DNA from 2 places in the Streptomyces sp. NPDC046939 genome. Region 1 is predicted to be linked to the other one. Evidence: riboswitches for the same ligand, from Rfam matches in the RefSeq annotation. Region 1 holds a riboswitch; the other holds the start of a gene.
What was found. A riboswitch is a leader RNA that binds a small molecule or an ion and turns the genes downstream of it on or off. The one in region 1 is predicted to bind cobalamin.

Region 2: linked by a shared signal. The riboswitch ahead of metE (5-methyltetrahydropteroyltriglutamate--homocysteine S-methyltransferase) and the one ahead of ABZ877_RS03775 (HoxN/HupN/NixA family nickel/cobalt transporter) in region 1 are both predicted to bind cobalamin.

The regions. Positions count from the first base shown of each region.
Region 1 is NZ_JBEYWV010000002.1:327,967-331,109, forward strand. It holds gene ABZ877_RS03775 (HoxN/HupN/NixA family nickel/cobalt transporter) at 155-1,246, opposite strand; cobalamin riboswitch at 1,277-1,497, opposite strand; gene ABZ877_RS03780 (inorganic diphosphatase) at 1,526-2,029, opposite strand; gene ABZ877_RS03785 (GNAT family N-acetyltransferase) at 2,106-2,597, opposite strand; gene rho (transcription termination factor Rho) at 2,628-3,143, opposite strand, start outside.
Region 2 is NZ_JBEYWV010000006.1:949-4,091, reverse strand. It holds gene ABZ877_RS08355 (MFS transporter) at 1-376, shown strand, start outside; partial or broken gene ABZ877_RS08350 (TetR/AcrR family transcriptional regulator) at 390-542, shown strand; partial or broken gene ABZ877_RS08345 (3-hydroxyacyl-CoA dehydrogenase family protein) at 885-1,054, shown strand; cobalamin riboswitch at 1,232-1,454, shown strand; gene metE (5-methyltetrahydropteroyltriglutamate--homocysteine S-methyltransferase) at 1,618-3,143, shown strand, end outside.

The DNA.
Region 1 (3,143 bases):
CGGGAGAGCGAGGGCACGGGAGGCTCTGCTGAGAAGTATCCCCAGTGGGGACGGTGGAGTATGCGGGCCGGTCGACCCTCCTCCGAGGGCCGAACGGCCCGCTTCCGCGCGCCCCCCTGTGCGCCCTGGTCACGCCAGGCCCACCAGCCCGCCGCTAACCACCCTCGGCGACCCGCGCCGACCAGCGCTGCTCGACCCGGGCCAGGTGCCAGTAGGCGAGCGCCGCCGCCCACACCGCGACGAACAGGCCGACGATGACGTAGCCCACGTTGTCGAGGTCGAGGCCGGCGATCCAGCCGGTCACGGCGTCCGTCAGGGCGAGCTTCTCGTGCAGGACGCCGACCAGCTCGATCGTGCCGATGAAGAACGCGACCGCGATGGAGAGCCCGGTGATCGTGAGGTTGTAGAACACCTTGCGCACCGGGTTGGAGAACGCCCACTGGTACGCGAAGTTCATGAACGTGCCGTCCAGGGTGTCGAACAGGCTCATGCCCGCCGCGAAGAGCAGGGGCAGGCACAGGATCGCGTACCAGGGGAGGCCGGCGGCCGCTCCGCTGCCCGCCATCACCATCAGCGTCACCTCGGTCGCCGTGTCGAAGCCGAGGCCGAAGAGGAAGCCCAGCGGGTACATCTGGCCGGGGCGGGTGATGGACCTGGTGAAGCGGCCGAGGACGCGGTTCATGAAGCCCCGCGAATCCAGGTGCGCTTCCAGCTCCCGCTCGTCGTACGTGCCCTCGCGCATCGCCCGGAAGACCCGGAGGATGCCGACGAGCGCCACCAGGTTGAGCGCCGCGATCAGGTACAGGAAGGTGCCCGACACCGTCGTGCCGACGACGCCGAGGACCTGGTGGGTGCGGGACTCGTCGTTCAGCAGCGTTCCGGCGAGCGCCGCGCCGCCCGCCACCAGCGCCGCCATCGCCACGACCACGCTGGAGTGGCCGAGCGCGAACCAGAACCCGACCGAGACGGGCCGCTTGCCGTCCGCCATCAGCTTGCGGGTCGTGTTGTCGATCGCCGCGATGTGGTCGGCGTCGAACGCGTGCCGCATTCCGAGCGTGTACGCGGTGACGCCGAGGCCGATGCCGAACGCCTTGTCCCCGACCTCGTAGTGCTCGGGGACGACCAGCAGGAACAGCACGCCGAACGCGACGACGTGCAGCGCCGCGATCACCGCCAGGAGGCCCGCCGTACGGACGGTGTCCTCCCGGCGCCAGCGGAAGGGAGAGGGGTTCCCGGGCAGGGTCATGCCTTGATCACGCTCCAGCACCTCGTGGATCACTTCGTGAGATGCCGTGGCCGGTCTCCTGGCTTACGGGCATGCGCCGCCGCTCCTGCCTTCCCAGCCGCCCGGAGGCGGCCAGTGGCCTGGTGGAACGGCGTGCTCCGCACCGGCCCGAGGGCGGTACGGAACCCGATCACAGTGGCGAGGGCCGCTCCGGACTTGACCCCTGGGGGCCGTCACCGGTCTTCCCGAGCACCACGGCCCGCCCACCTTAGAGGACGGGCTCCGCGGCGCCTCGGGCGGCTACCCCTCCCGGCGTTCGCGCGCCCGCCGGATCTCCTCGTACGCCTTGTCCCGGCCCTCCCAGTGCGAGCCCTCCACGGACTTGCCGGGCTCCAGGTCCTTGTAGACCTCGAAGAAGTGGGTGATCTCCAGGCGGTCGAACTCGGGGAGGTCCTCGATGTCCTGGGTCTCCGCGTGGCGCGGGTCGTGCGCGGGCACGCACAGGATCTTCTCGTCCGGTCCCTTCTCGTCGCTCATCACGAACATGCCGATGGCCCGGCACTCGATGACGCAGCCGGGGAACGTCGCGTCGCCGGTCAGCACGAGCGCGTCCAGCGGGTCGCCGTCGCCGCCGAGGGTGCCTTGTACGTAGCCGTAGTCCGCGGGGTACTGGGTCGAGGTGAACAGCATCCGGTCGAGCCGGATCCGCCCGAGTTCATGGTCCATCTCGTACTTGTTCCGGGAGCCCTGCGGGATCTCCACGATCACGTCGAACGCGTCGCCGCGCGTCTCGCTGCCGCCCAATGTGGCCTCCTTGCCGCATTGCCGCCCGCTCGAATTGCCACCGAGTGTGCGCCGCGCGGGCCGGGGGCGGAACCCCTCAGACGGCGGGGGCGATGGGGAAGACGAGTTCAGGACGGTCCCATGCGACGGCCGGGGGACGGGCGGGCGCCGTGCCGGTGCGCAGCGCCCCGACGCTGCGGTAGAACCCCTCGGCCGGCGGGTGGGAGACGACGCGTACGTGGTCGAGCCCGGCGGCGTGCGCCTCGCCCCGCATGTGCGCGACGAGGAGGCGCCCGATGCCGAGCCCCTGCGCGTCGTTCGCGACGAACATCAGGTCCAGCTCCGGCGGGGCGAGGAGCAGGGAGTAGAAGCCGAGCACGCGGTCGTCGGCCACGGAGACCGCGACGAAGACCCGGTGCGCCTCGATGTAGTCGGGGCCCACCCGGTAGTCCGCGACCATCGGCGCGTACGGGCCCTCGTAGGCGCGGGAGCCGCGCACGAGCCGGGTCAGGCGCCGGGCGTCGCGCGCGGTGGCCCGGCGCACCGTGACGGCGGGGTCACCGCCCGGGCGCGTAATGCTCGATGTCATGCGTCGAGTATTACGCATACGGGCGCGGTCTCAGTGCGTGGGTACCGTCGAGTGGATCTGGCGGACGAACGCGGCGTTGTCCGGGGTGTGGCGGAGCTTGTCGAGCAGCGCCTCGTAGGAGGAGTGCCCGTCGCGGTTCTGGAGCGCGCGGCGCAGGCCGCGCTCGGCCGCCAACTCCGCCGGACTGAGCAGGAGTTCCTCGCGGCGGGTGCCGGACGGGGCGAGGTCGACGGCCGGGTGGACGCGGCGGTCGGCGAGCGCGCGGTCCAGGCGCAGCTCCATGTTGCCGGTGCTCTTCAGCTCCTCGAAGAAGTAGTCGTCGGCGCGGGAGCCGGTGTCGACGAGGGCGGTGGCGAGGATCGTCAGGGAGCCGGCCTTCTCGGTGTCGCGCGCGGCCCCGAACAGACGCTTGGGGCCGAGCAGGGCGGCGGCGTCGACACCGCCGGAGAGGGTGCGGCCGCCGGAGGACGCCGCGTTGTTGTGGGCGCGGCACAGGCGGGTGAGGGAGTCGAGCAGGATCACGACGTCGCGGCCCCGCTCGACCAG
Region 2 (3,143 bases), on a different contig from region 1:
CGGGTGGCGGCCGCCCGCCCGGCGCGGCTGGACCGTGGCCGGCGGGGTCGCCGCGATCGGCGCGGGCCTGGCCGGACTCGCCGCCGTCACCCATGTGATCGCCGCGACAGCGGTCGTCTCGCTCATCGGCCTGGGGTCCGGCTTCCTCGGAGTGGTCATCGTCGCCACGCTGCAGGAGCGGGTACCCAACCAACTGCTGGGCCGAGTGCTGAGCCTCGTCGTGCTGGCCACGGTGGCGTTCGACCCGCTCTCCTACGTACTGGCCGCCGTCCTGCTCCCGTACGGCACGACGGCACTGTTCCTGGTCTGCGGGAGCGCCGTCCTGGCGTGCGCCGCCCTGGTCGCCGCGAGCCCAGCGATCCGGTCCCTGCGTTGAGCTTCTCGTTCCCCCTCCGAGCCATGACCCGGCCGCCGACCGAGAGACAGCCCTGCGTGCGGTGGCCGAGCCGGCTCGCCGGGCCCAGGAGGCCGGTCGGCCGCGTCCCGGCTTCGTCGTCGACGGTCTGATCCTGGTGCTCATGGCCCATTGGGGCGTCCCGGACGTGCTGAGTACCACCGCCACGATGCTGGTCCTGGCGGGAAGGGCAGGGATCGCGGTGAACTGGCAGCCAGCAGGAAACGGCGGTCTCAACGATGTTCAGGTCCCGGCGGCCCCGGTTTCCTCTGAGGAGGCTTGGGCAGCCGCCCTCCAGTGCAAGTCACGCAATCTGGGCCGCTTGATGGCGGCCTGAGCCTGGTCTGCCCCACGCTGGACCAAGGACCCGGCCAAGTGTTCCGCCCCTCCGCACCCCGCATCGCATCCCCGATCCCCACCGCGGCCGATTCGGCGCTCGGGTGCGCGGGGAAGGGGCTGGCCGAGGCCCGCCCTGGCCCACGGCGCCGGGCGGATGGCGGAGTCCGGGTTCGCCACAGCGCTGACATCGACGCGGGCATGGAACTGGGCTGCGCCCACCCTGTGGGTCCGCTGAAGCTCGCCGACTTGATCGGCCTGGACACCGTCGCCTCGATCGCCGATTCCCTCCACGACGAGTTCCGCGAATCTCTCCACGCCCCGCGACCAGGGCTGAGGGGCTCGCACCGCCGCAGGGGTGAGGGGCCCGCGCGGCGCGACTGGGAAAGGGCGGGAAGTGCGAGTGCGGCGCTTCCCGCTCTTCGCTGTACCTCTTTCGGCACGCTCTTCCTCACCTTCCGGATTCTGGACGGTGCTCTTCCTTTCGCGGCGCCACCCCGTAGGCTGACCGCAGCAGCTGGTTCGCCCCGTCCGCCAGGCGGGGTGTCGTAAGAGGGAACCCGGTGGGAATCCGGGACTGCCCCGCAGCGGTGAGCGAGAACGACCGCCGTCACACGCACTGGGTCCGACGTACCGGACCCGGGAAGCGACGGCCAGTAGGTGTCCTCCGTCATGGAGGGCGTGCCCGCGAGTCCGAAGACCTGCCAACTGCCCGCGTGCGGACCATTCCGTGCGCGGACATCCCGGTGACCTCGAGGGCGGGTCGGCGTACACACCAGACGGTACGACCGTGCTTTTGCCGCGCGGGGTCGTGGCCGTCCGGTTCGTCATTCCCTTCGCGCTCTCGTCCCATCACCAGGGAAATTCATCTCGCGAAGGAGATCTCCGTGACATCGAAGTCCGCAGCCGCGGCAGCACGGGCCACCGTGTACGGCTACCCCCGCCAGGGCCAGAACCGTGAACTGAAGAAGGCCATCGAGGGCTACTGGAAGGGCACCGTCACCGCTGACGCCCTCCGGGACACCGCCGCCGAGCTCCGGCGCAGCAACTGGCAGCACCTCGCCGGCGCCGGCATCCACGAGGTACCCACCGGCGACTCCTCGTACTACGACCACGTCCTCGACACCACCGTCATGGTGGGAGCCATCCCCGAGCGACACCGCGCCGCCGTCGCGGCGAACGCTACGGACGGCTACTTCGCGATGGCCCGCGGTACCCAAGAGGTCGCTCCGCTGGAGATGACCAAGTGGTTCGACACCAACTACCACTACCTGGTCCCCGAACTGGGCCCCGACACCGTCTTCACGGCCGACTCCACCAAGCAGGTCGCCGAGCTGAAAGAAGCCCTCGCCCAGGGCCTGACCGCACGGCCCGTGCTGGTCGGCCCCGTCACATACCTCCTGCTCGCCAAGCCCGCACCCGGCGTGCCGGCCGACTTCGAGCCGCTCACTCTCCTGGACCGGCTGCTTCCCGTGTACGCCGAGGTGATCGCCGACCTGCGCGCGGCGGGCGCCGAGTGGGTCCAGCTGGACGAGCCCGCCCTCGTGCAGGACCGCACCCCGGCCGAGCTGAACGCGGCCGAGCGTGCCTACCGCGACCTCGGCGTCCTCACCGACCGGCCCAAGCTGCTCGTCGCCTCCTACTTCGACCGGCTTGGCAACGCCCTTCCCGTCCTTGCCAAGGCACCGGTCGAAGGGCTGGCGCTAGACTTCACGGAGGCCGCCGCCGCCAACCTGGACGCCCTGGCCGCCGTCGGCGGGCTGCCCGGCAAGCGCCTGGTCGCCGGTATCGTCAACGGCCGCAACATCTGGATCAACGACCTGCACAAGTCGCTGTCCACCCTCGGCACCCTCCTCGGGCTCGCCGACCGCGTCGATGTCGCCGCCTCCTGCTCCCTGCTGCACGTGCCGCTGGACGCCGCTGCCGAGCGCGACATCGAGCCGCAGATCCTGCGCTGGCTGGCCTTCGCCAAGCAGAAGACCGCCGAGATCGTCACCCTCGCCAAGGGCCTCGCCCAGGGCACCGACACCATCGCCGGCGAACTCGCCGCCAACCGCGCCTACCTGGCCGCCCGCGCGGAATCGCCGATCACCCGTGACCCGGCCGTACGAGCCCGCTCCGAGGCCGTGACGGACGCCGACGCGCGCCGCTCCCAGCCGTACGCCGAACGCGCCGCCGCCCAGCGCGCCCATCTCGGCCTGCCGCTGCTGCCGACCACGACCATCGGCTCGTTCCCGCAGACCACCGAACTGCGCACCGCCCGCGCCGACCTGCGCGCCGGCCGCATCGACACGGCCGGCTACGAGGAACGCATCAAGGCGGAGATCCAGGAGGTCATCTCCTTCCAGGAGAAGACCGGTATCGACGTCCTGGTGCACGGCGAGCCCGAGCGCAATGACATGGTCCAGTACTT